Regions from separate parts of the Paenibacillus sp. FSL W7-1332 genome, predicted to be linked through region 2. Evidence: riboswitches for the same ligand, from Rfam matches in the RefSeq annotation. Region 2 holds a riboswitch; the other holds the start of a gene.
The links. A riboswitch is a leader RNA that binds a small molecule or an ion and turns the genes downstream of it on or off. The one in region 2 is predicted to bind FMN.
Positions count from the first base shown of each region.

Region 1 (7,832 bases), 920 kb from region 2:
ATCCGTGCGCACGATCAGCGTATAGTCCGGCCACACCGCTTCATGGAGGCCCGGGAGCACATAATATTTTTTGTCCTCCTGGCGAAGCCCTTCCAGTTCGCTTTCCATGTCCCATTTCTCGATCTTGTCCTTGAAATTCGGCATCAGGTCAATGTAATCGCTGATCGGAAGAATCGCACCGGAAGCCACGAACGCGGATTCCTCCCCAGGGTAAGTCTTCGGAATGACCAGCGGCGCATCGCCGGAGCTGATCAGCAGACTGCGCTTTTGGCTGTAATCGCTCATCGGCACGATCGTCGGCTTCAAGGTCACGTTCGTCATTTCTTTTATTTTAGCAAAAAGCATCCAGTCCTGCTTGTAAGGATACGCCGGCTGGTCGCTGTAGAGGATGGACAGATCGAATGGCTCCGTCGCCTTGAACGTATCGCCTACGGCGTAGGTTTCCATCGCGCCCTTATCCTGGATTTCGGCCTCTTTGCCGCCTGTCTTGTCGGTACACGCCGCCAAGATCGCAACGATTAACGATAGCAATAAAGCTTTGCCGGCAAACGATCGATGACTCTTTTTCACTTTCTCATTCCCCCCATGATATCAATAAAATGTCCTTACGGATGGTCCTATTGCTTTACGGAGCCCAGCATGATGCCGGTTACGAAATAACGTTGCACGAACGGATAAATCGTCAATATCGGCAAAATGGTCAGCACCATGGTCACCGATTTGATATTGGCGGATATCTGTGTCAGGTTATCGGCCGAGGTAGCACCGGCGGAGGTCACGCCCGTTGCGCCCGCTATCATGTTGCGCAAATAGATCGTAACCGGGAAGAGCTCCTTCTGATCCAGGTACAGGAAAGCCGGAAACCAGGAGTTCCAGTGCCCGACGGCATAGAAGAGAACCATGGTCGCGATGACCGCTTTGCTTAAAGGAAGCACGATTCGGAACAGCATGCCATACGTGTTCAAGCCGTCAATGGCCGCGGCTTCCTCCAGCTCATCCGGCATATTTTCAAAAAAGGATTTCATGATGAGCATGTTATATATGCTGATGGCTCCCGGGATTACGATGGCCCAGATCGAGTTGCTGAAGCCCAGGCTGTTAATGAGCACATAGTTCGGGATCAGCCCCCCGTTGAAGAACATCGTGAACACGGCAAACATCGTCAGGAACTTGCGTCCTACCAGCCTTTTCTTGGACAGGGCGTAAGCAAAAATCGTCGTTAAGAACATCGATATCGCGGTGCCGACCACGCTGTACACGACGGTGTTTTTGTAATTCGTCCAGAACATGGCGTCTTTGGTGACGGTTTTGTAAGTATCGAGATTGAAGCCCCTCGGAATCAGGTTCACCTTCCCTGAATTGATGTACGACTCGCCGCTGAAGGATTGAGCGACCACGTTCAGGAAGGGATACAGCGTGATGAAGACAACGAACAGCAGAATGATGGCATTGCACACTTTGAACACCTTATAGGATCTTGACTCCTTCATAACCGCTCCCTCCTTACCATAAGCTTCGATCCGTTAGTCTTCGCGAGATCGCATTCACGGAGAATACCAATATAAGTCCGATTATGGATTCGAACAGTCCAATGGCCGTGGCATAACTGAAGTTGTTCGATACGAGACCAACCCGATACAGGTACGTCGATATCACATCGGCCGTCTCATATATAACCGGATTGTACAGCAGCAATATTTTCTCGAACCCTACCGCCAGGAATGCCCCCATGTTCAGGATCAGCAGCGTCACAATCGTCGGCAGGATGCCCGGAATCGTGACAAACAGCGTTTGCTTCCAGCGGTTGGCCCCGTCGATCCTTGCCGCCTCGTACAGCGATTCATCAATCGTCGTTAATGCGGCCAGATACAGGATCGCGCCCCAGCCCATGCCCTGCCAGATTTCCGACGAGATATAGATCGCCCGGAACCACTCGGCCCGCTGCATGAAATTGATTCGTTCCCCGTTAAAGAACTCCACGAGCGAGTTAACGGAGCCGTTGACCGACGTCAATTGCAGGATCATCCCGGCAACGATGACGATGGACAGAAAGTGCGGGAGATAAGAAGCCGTCTGAACGAATTTCTTGAATCGCCTGCTCTTCACCTCATTCAGCAGCAGCGCAAAGATGATGGGTACCGGAAACGTAAAGAGCAGGGATAGCGCACCGAGCAGCAGGGTATTCTTGAATACGTTCCAGAACGCCGGGTCATGGATAAACATGTTGAAATAGTGCAGTCCTACCCATTTCTCCCCATAGATGCTTCCTCCGGGCATAAATCGCCTGAAAGCGATCACGTTGCCAATCATCGGTCCATATTTAAAAATGAGCAGGTACATGACCGGCAAAATCAATAGGGAATACAGCTGCCAATCCTTCCGGACCAGGGCAGCGACGGTTTTAAGTTTGGATGGCTTCTTGGCCGCTTTCACGGCTAGCAAGGAATGATGCGCAACTTTTGGCTCCATCGACGTAATTCACTCCAATCCGTATGGCCTCTTCTCATACCTCTTTCGTCATGGAATATGGCCGTGTTTCATGATCCAGCTCCATTCAGTACTCACGAAGAAATCGCTTTCAATTATTGTGGCTATAAGCAGGTTGCAGCGTTACGGCAGGTAATATCCTCCCATATATTGATCCCCCCTTCAATATTAAGCGCTTACAATATTGGTTTTACCAATAGACTTCCGTATCTTGAACGTTATACCGACAAAGTGACCCAGCTGCCTCTTCCACCTATGTTGAGAGTCGCGTTTCACCATACTAGTATAACTAGTATGGTAGTTAGTTTCATTTTAATGGACGTTTTCTCCAATTTCAATACATTTTTTTCTCATGAATCATATTTCGGTCCGAAGCCTCAAAAAAACCGTAAGCGTATTTAGGCTATGGCCTGATGCGCTTACGGCTTTCGGATTCCATTCCTGCTGAGGTGTTGATCAAGTAAAAGGGCAGAAGTCATCACTTCTGCCCCTTGAGATTCCTCCTGCCACCTATATATCTATATTTACTTCAGCTTCGTCACGTTGCCGTCAATGCTGATGCTTTTGATGTCCACATCCCCCAGAAAAACGAGGTTGTTCTTGCTGTCCAAATTATACAGCCACTGAAACCCGCTCTTTGTGGTACTTGTCGAACTGGCATGAAGCATCAGTTCTGATCCGTCAGCGGCGATAACCTTAACCTCCGGCGTATACTCCGGCAGTTTATCCAGCTCACCATCGGTACGCTTGCCTTCGATAGCTACACCGATGGAAGAGACACTAATAGTACTGAGAGACAGTGCCTCCTCACCCTCATCGATCGCCAGATTCAGACTCTGCTCTCTCTGCTTCCCGGGAGAAATGGTGAATTGAACATCCCAAGGGCCTTCAACGGCTTGGGTGTTGTCCGCTGACGTGATTCGATCGGCTGTGATCCGTGCCTTAAGCCCGTCGAGGTCATTCATCGCATCCATCTCAAATACGCCGACAAGCTTTTTGTTATCCTCAAGAAGCTGCTGCCCCACCATATAACTCACATCATGTTCCGTTTTCAGTTCAAGTAGGGGGATCGAAACACCCTCGGGGAATGGCGTGCCATCCTCTTTCATGAAGCTGACCACCAAATAACCGCTGTTGCCGACATAAACCCCTTCTTCCACATTCATGGTTACCCCGGACGCGGTATCTGTCCCTTGTATAGGTGATCGTTCGTCTTCCGCAATGGACGCGGATTGACCGAAGAACTGCTTCAAGCTATCCATGTATTGGCTCGCAAATGCGGTCGTGCTAAGTATCATAATCATCGCGGCAGCGATAACGATACTGGCTTTATATTTTTTCACTTTCCTGTTTTTAAACATCATCGTTTCCTCCTCTTGAATACGGTTCATCGCTCGATTCTTGATGCGTTCCATACTGATTTGCTGTGTCAACTCGCGTTCCTCTTCCTCCGTAAGGAGAAGATTCTCCAGCTCCTGATTGTCGATATTGGCCATGATATCTACAATTCGCCGCTTCACTTGCATCCATCCCCTTTCGCTATCGATTCGAAGCTTCACTCCTATAGACACGGTCCTTATAGAAATCCTACGGATTCTCGGTTTCATAATGAATGCGCAGTTTGTCCTTTGCCCGGCGGATCCGGGCCGTGACGGCTTTCTCCTGCATATTCAGCCTGCTTGCAATATCTCGGACTTTCTCCAAATAGAAGTACCTGCGGATGAAGATTTCGCGATCCGGTTCCCCCATATCCTGGACCATGCCGCTAATCGCTTCCTTCTCCTGCCGCAGAATAGCCAATGCCTCTGCAGAAGGACAAGAAACCGCATCATCTTCCAATTCGGATTCAATGACCCGCTGTCTTTTTCGCAAAACATTCAAGGTATGATTACGCGCGGCTATGGCCAGATAAGGCTTGAGGCTATCTCCGCGCAGCATGATTTTGGGCCCGTCTGTCCACAGCTTGACCAGCACGTCCCCGGTGATTTCCTCCACATCGTAGGAATTAAACCGTCCACCGGCCACTTTAGCGACCACCGCGGCTATGTAGCGTGAATAGCGGTCAACCAATGTTTCAAAACATTGCGGATCTTTCTGCGCAAGCCCGTCCAACAATGTCCGATCCTCCATGGATCCTCCCCCCTTTATATCCATCTCTTTTGGTTGAACCAAGCCATAGATCCGGTGCTACTATATAAGACACCTTTAATTCCGGAAACCCTACACATCTTTCAAAAAAATGATCCTTTCGCCAGGCAAACTTACTGGAACAGTTTTGTGTAACGGCAAAAAAGCCGACCCCATCCGGATCGGCTTTTTCTACAAACGTATGATTTTATTGCAATTGCGGGGAAGCTTCGGATTGCTGTCTGGAAATAATAAACAGTACGACCCAGATCAGCAGGAATCCCAGAAGCTGAGGACCTGTCACGATCTGCTGGAATACGATCCAGTTGATGAGCACGCCCACCATGGGAAAACTCAATTCCGCGAGTGTTGCCACGGAGGCTTTGGTCGTGGTTAATCCTTTATAATAAACCAGCAAGCTCAGGAGACCCGGCAGTAATGCCTGACCGATCAGGTTCAGCGATACCAAGGCAAAGGCCCCGGTATTCCAGGCCGGCATATTCCATGCTGCACCCTCGCTCCACGTGATGACGGTCAGGAGCGGCAGGGCAAGCACGAAGCGCAGCGAGGTTACCGTCTCGTATTTCAGTTTGCCTACCATCAGGCGCCCCATGACGGTTGAACCGCCCCACAGCGCTGCTGCGCCTAAGGACAAGAGACTGCCAACTTGAATAAACTCATTCCAATGGCCAATCGGCAAGGTTAAACCGAAGGTCAGTAAATACGTGCCCGCCAACGCGATGGTGAGCAGTATCCCGAAATGGCGCGGAAGCTTCTCTTTCAGAAGCAGGCTGGCCAGAATGATGGCAAACAGCGGCTGCAGCTTCTGAAGCAGCAGGACGGCATTCAGATTGCCGCTCGATAGCCCCATCGTGAACAATACGGTAGCCAATGCCGAGCCGCCCCAGGATATAAACAGCAGAGCACCTACATGATTCCAGCCAAGGCCTTTTAGTTCCTCCCGGTTCTTCCACAATACAGGAATTGCAATCAGGGAAATAATGATATGTTCAAGCAAAACGATCTGTGCCGAAGTCAGATTCTTAAGCAGAATGACCCGGAATAAGGGGTCTACGCCCCACAGGGCGGCTCCCAAAACGACGAGCCAGAACCCTCCCTTAAAACGTCGACTTGCCTGTGTGTCGGAACCATAGGGTTTCACCTTGACTCCAGTATTAATATTACTCATCTTGCCCTCTCCTGTCTTGAATACGGAGGTCTTACTAGCAGAAAGCCCCCGTCATCGACATATGTCGACGTAAACGGGGGCTGATCAAATAAGCCTGCGCCCGAATGGAAAATTTCGCATCCACGGCAAACTCATCTTTGATCTTCTCCCATCCGGACTTTACCGTCGGCCTTGGAATTGCACCAAGTCAGTCGCTGCGATCAGATTCACACCAGAACGCAGCGAGTCGCGGGCTGAGTTTCGTTCACGCCGGAACGAAGCATCACCGCCGGTTAGGAATTTCACCTTACCCCGAAGATCCATATTCATGTTTTATTTTGTAATGCATTCACACTCACTAATTAACCGATAATTCCTATGAGCTTAGTTGATATATTGAAATTATAACATGAATTCTTTCATGTAAATACATCTATTTTCAAAATAAGTGAAATTAGACTTGAATACAATGAAAAATCTCACGTTCAACCAAGACTTACTGAGAATTATACAGCAAGTATCGATTTGTTACCAGTATGATTTTTTGGTATTTATTCATTTTAGGTAATATCGAATATCTTGTAGCTGGAACGGGTACCGACCGCACCAGCCTGAAGACATAACAGATCGAGAGCGTCCTTGGTATTATGACTCATTCCGCCTGTTTGAGGCAACGACATCGATAGATCTGTTGAACTGCCGGCGGATTCACTCTCGTACTGCTTCGTCTCGCTTAACAGCATTTTGCTCCCATCCGGTTGAACCATATACTGACGCAAATAACCGTTTTCCCTTACGGTTACCAGCTTTCCCTTATTCTCTTCTTCCTCCTTGCTCTTCTGGAGCAGCTGTTCAAATCCGCCTTGGGCTGATTCGGCGTCCATCCGTTTCACCTGACTCCAGTATGTATATGCAGACGCAATGCGCATGAACCCACATCCTTATCCCATCGTTAATCTAACACTTACGGATATTATCGGATACCAGCGCACTTCTCTTTAACCGCTCGCAATTTACATTGTTATAAAAAAAATGTCCTTAAGGTTTCAGCAACCTTAAGGACGGTCTTATAATTTCTAATGGATTCCTGCTTCGCTTAGTTCATAAAGTTCAATGCTGCCAAAGTACGTTTCAGAACAAGTGCCGCTTGCGCACGGGTAACCGAATCGAGTGCACCGAAATGACCATGGTTGTCACCCCGCAGGATGCCTTGCTCCGTAAGACTGGCAATATGGGCAGCCGCCCAAGCAGGGATGGATGCCTGATCTTTGAATTCAATACTGGCATTCGCACTCTGGTTCGGCAGGTCTGTCGGATTCACCGCCTCCATGGCCCTGGTGATCATTACGGCCATTTCCGCTCGAGTCATGCTGGCATTGGGCAAGAAGGCACCGCCAGTGCCGCCCTCGATCAAGCCGTAACGCAACGCTGCGCCGATCTCGCCAGCATACGCGGAGGCATCCTGAACATCCTTGAATGCTCTGCTCTCGATGACCGGACTAAGTCCCATCGCGCGGACCAGCATTGCCGTAAACTCTGCTCTCGTGATTACTTTGCCCGGCGCGTACGAGTTAGCGTTAACTCCGTTCACGAGCAGCTTGGAAGCCATGGATTCGATTTCCGCTTTCGCCCAGTGGCCGTTTAGATCGGCAAAGCTTTTCTTATACTGCAGCAGTGCGTAAATGCCGTTTCCGGCATGCTTCACTTCGATGGCCGGTTTACCATTCCACGTCGTCGCTGTGGCCGGTACAAATCGGAAGCTTCCCGCATCTGCGTCAAAAATTACAGCAGTGACCGAATTCGAAGCTGTCCCTGCCGGCAGCGGCAGGATGCGGCTGATTACGCGCTTCCCGAAATCCTTCCGTTCTTGCTCTGCGCCTGGTGCTCCAACCGCTACGTCAAACTGAAGCGCTCCGTTCGCAGCCATCGAGGCACCCATGGAAGCTGCCTTGCTTATCATAGCATCCGTTACCTTGCTGGCTGCCGGAGCCACGGATACCTTCACTTGGATGCTGCCAGAGCCTTGAGCCGGCTTCAGAACCTCATCCAA
Region 1 is NZ_CP150209.1:1,682,532-1,690,363, reverse strand. It holds gene MKX98_RS07185 (extracellular solute-binding protein) at 1-570, opposite strand, end outside; gene MKX98_RS07180 (carbohydrate ABC transporter permease) at 618-1,490, opposite strand; gene MKX98_RS07175 (ABC transporter permease subunit) at 1,504-2,469, opposite strand; gene MKX98_RS07170 (hypothetical protein) at 3,012-4,013, opposite strand; gene MKX98_RS07165 (sigma-70 family RNA polymerase sigma factor) at 4,075-4,617, opposite strand; gene MKX98_RS07160 (DMT family transporter) at 4,823-5,803, opposite strand; FMN riboswitch at 5,940-6,106, opposite strand; gene MKX98_RS07155 (hypothetical protein) at 6,343-6,711, opposite strand; gene MKX98_RS07150 (choice-of-anchor I family protein) at 6,879-7,832, opposite strand, start outside.
Region 1: another riboswitch for FMN. It lies ahead of MKX98_RS07160 (DMT family transporter); the one in region 2 lies ahead of ribD (bifunctional diaminohydroxyphosphoribosylaminopyrimidine deaminase/5-amino-6-(5-phosphoribosylamino)uracil reductase RibD).

Region 2 (7,832 bases):
CAGATCCGAATCGTCGAGATGGTGACGGGGAAAAGAGACGAGCATCCCTATTTGTTCCAGATTGCATACTCGCTCGGGCTCGGATTCGGAATGACGGTGTTCTTCAATCATTTATTCAAGAAAAAATGGAATGAAGAACCGACCCCGCTCGAGGTGGAAATGTATCTCTATCAGGAAAATCTGGATCAGTTCGTGGTCGCCGAAGAATATCGGAAAATGAACGCCGGAGCGGATACGACAGGTAAGGAACCATGATGATGTCCATTCTGCAAGGGATATTCACCTGTGTTCTTGGCGTAGCAGGGGGCATCGCCGTCGGCGGCGGAGTCATTGCGCTCATCATCGTGTTGGACATCATTCCGAGATTGTCCCAGCTGACGGCAACGTACAACCGGGTCCATTGGTATGAAGGGGCTTTAATTGCCGGATCTTTTATCGGCACGGTGGCCGATTTCTGGCGATGGTCCGTTCCTTTGGGACCGGTTGTGAGTACCGTGATCGGATTGATGTGCGGGATATTCATCGGCATGCTGGCAGCCGCATTGACCGAAGTATTGAATGTATTGCCGATTCTGGCCAAGCGGCTCCGGTTGACGGGGTATTTGTTCGGTCTTCTTATGGCCATGGTCGCAGGCAAGGTAGCGGGCTCTCTGTTCGACTGGTTTGTTTACAGCAAGTGATAGTTAAGGCTAGGAGGTAGGTTATGGACGAGAAAACAACATATAACGGCGAACGGGAGACCGATATTCCAATCATTCCACCATCGGAGATCAAAGCATTGGAGGAACAGGAGCTGGCTGAGAAGAGGGAGGCCGAGACCTCCAACAGCACCGAGGAATCCGTCATCTACTGGCAGCATACAGACCATGTCCCCGCAAAGCTGAGTGATCTGAAAAAAGTGCTTAAGGAAGTTATCGGTCTTGGGGTTTCTTTTGATGTGGTATTCCGTGAAATGAACTTTGCCGGGAGAAACGCGGGACTTCTCTTCTTAAACGGCTTCACGAATGATGCCGTGGTGACGGATATACTGACAAGGCTGACGTATCTGACACCGGAGGATGTGAGCAATCAGGCACTTACCGAGATGATGACCCGCTATATTCCCCATGTCCAAGTGGAGCGGGATACAAGGCTCAGCAAAGTGATTAACGAAGTGCTCTCGGGTATATGTGCGCTGTTCATTGAGGATGCGCATTCCGCTATCTTGTTGGATACCCGGAAATATCCTGTGCGCGGGCTCGAGGAGCCTGCGGTGGAACGTGTCGTTCGCGGCGCAAGGGATGGTTTTACGGAGACACTCGTTACCAACGTGAACCTGGTGCGAAGACGGGTTCGTGATCCGGGACTTCACGTTGAGGTCATGAAGGTCGGAAGGCGGACGAGAACGGATGTGTGCCTGGTTTTCATAGATGACATCGTGGACCGTACGCAGGTTGAGGCGATTCGCGATAAAATCAAGGAAGTGGATTTAGAGGGGCTTCCACTTGGAGATAAACAGCTCGAAGAAGCAATCGTGAACAAAGGCTGGCACCCATTTCCGCTGGTCCGATATTCGGAACGGCCGGATGTTGTATCCTCCCATCTGCTCGAAGGCCGAGTAGTTGTCATGGTAGATACTTCACCGAGCGTGATGATTATGCCAACCACGTTTTTGGATCTGTGTCAGCATGCCGAGGAGAATCGCCAAACCCCATTTATGGGGACATATCTCCGCTGGATACGTTTTATAGGCATTTTTGCATCCATGTTCCTGCTCCCGCTGTGGATGCTGCTTGTTGTCCATCCTGAACTGAAGCCGCCGGGACTCGATATCATCGGTCCGCAGGAGAATGCTAAAATTCCGATTATCCTGCAGTTTCTGATCGTTGAATTCGGCGTGGATTTGCTCCGCTTGGCTGCCGTTCATACGCCGACACCGCTTGCGTCGGCGATGGGGCTGATCGCCGCGATCTTGATCGGCGACATCGCCGTTAAGACCGGATTGTTTGTCAACGAGGTCGTCTTGTATATGGCGGTTGCATCCATCGGGATGTATGCAACTCCGAGTTATGAGCTGGGACTTGCCAACCGGATGGTCAGGCTGCTCCTTCTGCTTGCAACAGCCCTGTTTGGGGTGAAGGGTTTTGTCATCGGGACGACGCTTCTGATTCTGCTCCTGACGACACACCGTTCCTACAATTCCTCTTATTTGTGGCCATTTATACCATTTAGTGCAAAAGCGATGGGCGAAATTTTGTTCCGCAAACCGCTGCTTCTATCTAGAAGACGCCCGGCCCACAATAAAACACGCGACAACACCAAAATGGGCCCTGAAATGAATCCGAGAGGCGAGCAATAACAATAACACAAATGTTGTGTTGAAAAATCCATTTTGATTACCTTCCGTTGTCTGCTATACTGTGAACAATTATTCGATTACCCTATTTTGAATCAATGGATCGGAGGAATTGTAAGCATGTTTTTACACGGTACAAGCAAGATTAACGATCAGGGGCATTTGGAAATCGGCGGGTGTGACACATCCGATTTGAAAGCTCAATATGGAACACCATTATATATTGTAGACGAGCAGTCGGTTCGCAATCGTTGTCGGGAATACATCGAGGCCTTCAAGGCGTCCGGCTTGAAGTTCCAAGTCGCGTATGCAAGTAAGGCGTTTTGCGTGATGGCCATGTGCCAATTGGCCGACCAAGAAGGTATGTCGCTTGACGTCGTATCAGACGGAGAGCTGTACACCGCACTTGAGGCCGGATTCCCGGCAGACCGGATTCATTTCCACGGAAATAATAAAACCCCGGAAGAAATTGAGATGGCGCTGGATGCGGAAATTGGCTGTTTCGTTGTCGATAACGTAGTTGAACTGCATATGCTGCAAGCGATTGCTGCCGAGAAGAATCGGAAGGTCAACATTCTGCTACGCGTGACACCGGGTGTTGAGGCTCATACGCATGAGTATATCTCAACAGGCCAAACGGATTCGAAATTTGGCTTTGATATCGGCAACGGCTCTGCTTATGAAGCGGTGAAGCTTGCCGAGGTTCAAGCGAACATTCATCTGATGGGTATTCATTCCCATATCGGCTCCCAGATTTTTGAGGTGGAAGGCTTTCAGATGGCTGTTCAGCGCGTAGCTGAATTCGCGGTTTCCGTTAAAGAAGGTTTGGGGGTTGTATTCAAGGTTGTAAACCTTGGGGGGGGGTTCGGTATCCGTTACGTGGATGGCGATACGCCGCTTCAAGTATCCCAGTATGTAAAAGCGATCACGGATGCCGTGAAGACCCATTTTGCGGGCCTTGGCTCCGAACTTCCTGAAATTTGGGTGGAACCGGGCCGGAGCATTGTTGGTGATGCAGGCACCACCCTGTATACGGTGGGCACAAGCAAGGATATTCCCGGAGTGCGTAAATACGTTGCCGTAGACGGTGGAATGACGGACAACCCGCGCCCGGCGCTGTACGAGTCGAAATATGAAGCGCTGCTCGCGAACCGGGCGAATGAGAAGCCGGAAGAAACGGTATCCATTGCCGGCAAATGCTGTGAGAGCGGAGACATGCTCATCTGGGATTTGGAGCTTCCGAAGGTAGCAACAGGCGATTTGCTGGCCGTATCCTGCACAGGCGCATACAACTATTCCATGGCTAGCAATTACAACCGAATCCGCAAACCTGCGGTCGTGTTCGTGAAGGACGGACAGAGCAAGCTGGTCGTACGCCGTGAGTCGCTTGCGGACATCATCAGCCATGATGTGGTGCCGGCAAGTGTAACCAAAGAAACCGTAACCTATTAATCTGAAGTTTGTTTTACGGCTCTATAACCCAAAAGGGCCCGCCACTGCCTCCGGCTGCGGTCAGGGCTCTTTGGTTTGCCTTGGACTTGATATAGGATGTGTAAACGGGGGACAAGATCGTTTTTGCTTCGAAGCTCAATTCATAGTAAACTATAGAATGCATTGTAAAAAAATCGATTAAAGCGTTCTAATAACGGAAGGAGATAACACATATGGCTAAAAAAGCGAAGATCACATTAGAGAACGGCAAAGAGGTAGTGCTTGATCTGTTCGAGAATGATGCACCGAATACGGTAGCTAATTTTGAGAAATTGGCGAACTCCGGTTTTTATAACGGTCTTGTATTTCACCGCGTAATTCCTGGGTTCGTTGCTCAAGGCGGCTGCCCACAGGGAACGGGAACCGGCGGTCCTGGCTATACCATCAACTGCGAGATCAACCCTAACAAGCATGAGCGTGGAAGCTTGGCCATGGCGCATGCCGGCCGCAACACGGGCGGAAGCCAGTTCTATGTATGCTACGAGCCGCAGCCGCATTTGGACGGACAACATACGGTGTTCGGTAAAGTTGTAGAGGGCATGGAGTATGTGGATGCATTCAAAGGCCGCGACAAAATGGAAAAAGTAGAAGTATACGAAGCGTAACCATTAGCTTCTGGTCAGGACAGGCTCACTCATAAGGGTGAGCCTGTTTTTAATATTCCGGGGAGGGGTTAGGCAGGGTCAGGGAATAATTGGCGGAGCTCCTCCGGAACAGGCCGGCTTTTTCGAGTATGTACATCCATCGCCACACTGGTAACGGCGGCATCCGCGCACAGCTCTCCCTGTTCGTTGTATATCGTCTGAATCAGCACATAACTCGTACGACCCATAATCTGCGGTTCGGTCACGATCGTCAGCCGTTCGCCCTGGCCGCACTCCTTGCGATAATTAATATTGATATTGACGGTAACGGTCTGGACACCGAGCCGTTTCAATAGGTCATATTGAAGATTTCCTGCTTCGTACCATTCCTCACGGCCCCACTCCAGATATTCCAGGTATTTGGCGTTGTTTACATGTCCGTTGACGTCGATCTCCGTAGGACGGACGACAATGTCCAGCGATGTTTTCATCGTTGCGTGCTCCTTTTCAACTGTATCTAGTTCCTGTGTTTATCCTATTTAACTGTTCTCCCTTGGGGGAGGATTCTCCTTCTACATTCAATACACATATTGTCATTAAGTTATAAACTTTAAAAAAGTTAGTTGTTTTTCTTGCAATTTTCAAAAGGTGGTGATAAGATTCTTGATAAGATCAAACAATTTCATATGTTTAATCCTTCGGGGCAGGGTGAAATTCCCTACCGGCGGTGATGAACGCAGTGATTGAGCTTTAGAAAGCAGATGGCTGCGTCTTAGTCCGTGACCCGGATATGCGTGTGTTGTAACACACCGTATGCGGTGGACCTGGTGAAAATCCGGGACCGACAGTATAGTCTGGATGGGAGAAGGAGTGAAAGACACATAAGCAACATGTGCTATTTGTGTCTGTGCACACAACGCGATATGCGTTATGTGCAGGTTTTCACATGCAATTCTAACCTGTGCTTGCGATGATTTGATGTCGTCGGTAACGGATTTGAATCGTTTGTTATAGGCAAAACCTGCGATCATAACGGTTATTTAGTGTGTCGATTATTAACTTCCATCAAGCCCTGTTAAGGATTCCCCGAATCTTTGGCAGGGCTTTTTTGTGTGAACGTTGAGAAAGGGGCATGTTTAGCATGGATATCGTCAACGATGAATTCTATATGTCACTTGCGCTGGACCTGGCTGAACGTGCTCAGGGCCAAACCGGGATTAATCCGGTTGTGGGCTGTGTCGTCGTTAAGGATGGCGCGCTTGCAGGGGTGGGAACACATCTGGAGCGCGGAACACCGCACGCTGAAATTCATGCCCTGAATATGGCTGGCAGCAAAGCAGCGGGTAGTACGGTGTACGTGACACTGGAGCCCTGCAGTCACTACGGTACGACGCCGCCATGCAGCGAGAGGCTGATTGCCGAAGGTGTTCAGCGAGTGGTTGTTGCTTGCGAGGACCCCAATCCTCTTGTTGCGGGCAATGGGATCCAAATGCTGCGCGCAGCGGGAATCCGGGTTGAGATCGGTGTCCTTAAGGAACGTGCTCTTCGCTTGAACGAAACCTTCATTAAATTCATTACGACGGGTCAGCCTTTCGTAACGTTAAAGACAGCCAGCACGCTGGACGGCAAGATCGCTTCGAAAACCGGTGATAGCAAGTGGATATCCAATGAGGAAGCAAGAGAGCTTGTGCATACGCTGCGTCATCGTCACCAGGGTATCATGGTAGGCGTGTCTACCGTAATCGCGGATAATCCAAGCCTGACGACAAGACTTGGCGTGGAAGGCTTGCATCCGGTTAGGATCATTGTGGATTCCAGCTTACGAATCCCGCTCGACAGCCATGTCGTGACAGACGGTTTGGCACCGACATGGGTCTTGACGATGGAGCAGGCGGATGAGAAGAAGCGGTCCATGCTGGAAGAGCAAGGAGTTCAGGTTATCCCCTGCGGGCCAGGACCGCGTGTGGATCTGAAGGCTGCACTGGTGAAGCTGGGGCAGAAGGGGATTGCCTCCATTTTACTGGAAGGCGGGGGCACGCTGAATGGCTCAATGCTGGAACAGAAGCTGGTGGATCGGCTCATCCAGTTCATCGCCCCTAAGATTATTGGTGGATACGATTCCCCGGGAAATTACATGTTCAGCGGGTATGAGCAGATGAATCAAGCGATTCAGCTGACAGGACTTGAGACCGAAAGACTTGGCGACAATATTTACGTCACCGGAATTCCGGTCTGGAAATAAGGAGAAAGAAAGGAGGGAAGCCTGTGTTTACTGGATTGGTTGAGGAGATCGGCGAGATGAGGCGGATCGGACGGAAGGGCGAAGCCATGCTGCTGAGCATTTCCGCGAGCCGGATTATGGATGATTTAAAGCTGGGGGACAGCGTATCCGTTAATGGCGTTTGCTTGACAGCTACAACCATTGACAAAGGCATATTTACGGTGGACGTGATGCCGGAAACCTATAGAAATACCAATCTTAAGGAACTGCAGCCAGGCGGAAAGGTGAATCTGGAACGGGCGATGGCGGCCGGAGGCAGATTCGGAGGCCATATCGTTCAGGGGCATGTGGATGGCGTCGGCGTCATTCGCAGCGTGCAGGCAGATCAGAATGCCGTGGTATACGAGATTGCGCCCGCGAATGGGGACATATTCAAATATATCATTCCGAAAGGCTCCGTCACCCTGGATGGAATCAGCTTGACCGTTGTCAAAACGACAGATTCCTCCTTTACGGTATCCATCATCCCCCATACGCTGGCGGAGACGGTGCTGGCTTATAAAAAAGCGGGCGATACGATTAATATCGAATGCGACATTTTAGGGAAATATGTAGATCACCTGCTGCATTACGGCTCAGAAGGGGCCGGCAGCAAAGGCGGAACAAAACCGGGGATCAGCAGGGATTATCTTGCGGAACACGGATTTGCCTAAGCCTGGTGATTCACATAGAGTCTCCATGTGGAAGAAGGAGGAGTAGCGATGGATGAACGCTTTTCATTTCATACAATCGAAGAGGCGTTAACCGATTTGAAGGAAGGCAAGGTCGTCATTGTTGTCGATGATGAAGACCGTGAGAATGAGGGTGATTTTATCGCATTAGCAGATAAGGCAACCCCGGAGGTCATTAATTTTATGATCACCGAAGGCCGTGGGCTCGTATGTTTGCCCATGACGCAGGCCAGAGCCCAGGAGCTCGACCTCAAACCGATGGTTACCCAAAATACGGACTTTCATGGAACGGCTTTTACGGTTTCCATTGATCATAAGGACACTACGACAGGCATATCGGCCTATGAGCGGTCCATCACCGTCAAAGGCATTTTGGATTCGAATGCATCTGCGTCCGATTTCCGAAGACCAGGTCATATGTTCCCGTTGATCGCAAAAGATGGAGGCGTCCTGCGCCGGGCAGGACATAC
Region 2 is NZ_CP150209.1:2,602,270-2,610,101, forward strand. It holds gene MKX98_RS11445 (stage V sporulation protein AA) at 1-255, shown strand, start outside; gene MKX98_RS11450 (stage V sporulation protein AB) at 252-680, shown strand; gene MKX98_RS11455 (spore germination protein) at 704-2,338, shown strand; gene lysA (diaminopimelate decarboxylase) at 2,456-3,787, shown strand; gene MKX98_RS11465 (peptidylprolyl isomerase) at 4,000-4,431, shown strand; gene MKX98_RS11470 (thioesterase family protein) at 4,500-4,901, opposite strand; FMN riboswitch at 5,101-5,284, shown strand; gene ribD (bifunctional diaminohydroxyphosphoribosylaminopyrimidine deaminase/5-amino-6-(5-phosphoribosylamino)uracil reductase RibD) at 5,552-6,652, shown strand; gene ribE (riboflavin synthase) at 6,676-7,344, shown strand; gene MKX98_RS11485 (bifunctional 3,4-dihydroxy-2-butanone-4-phosphate synthase/GTP cyclohydrolase II) at 7,393-7,832, shown strand, end outside.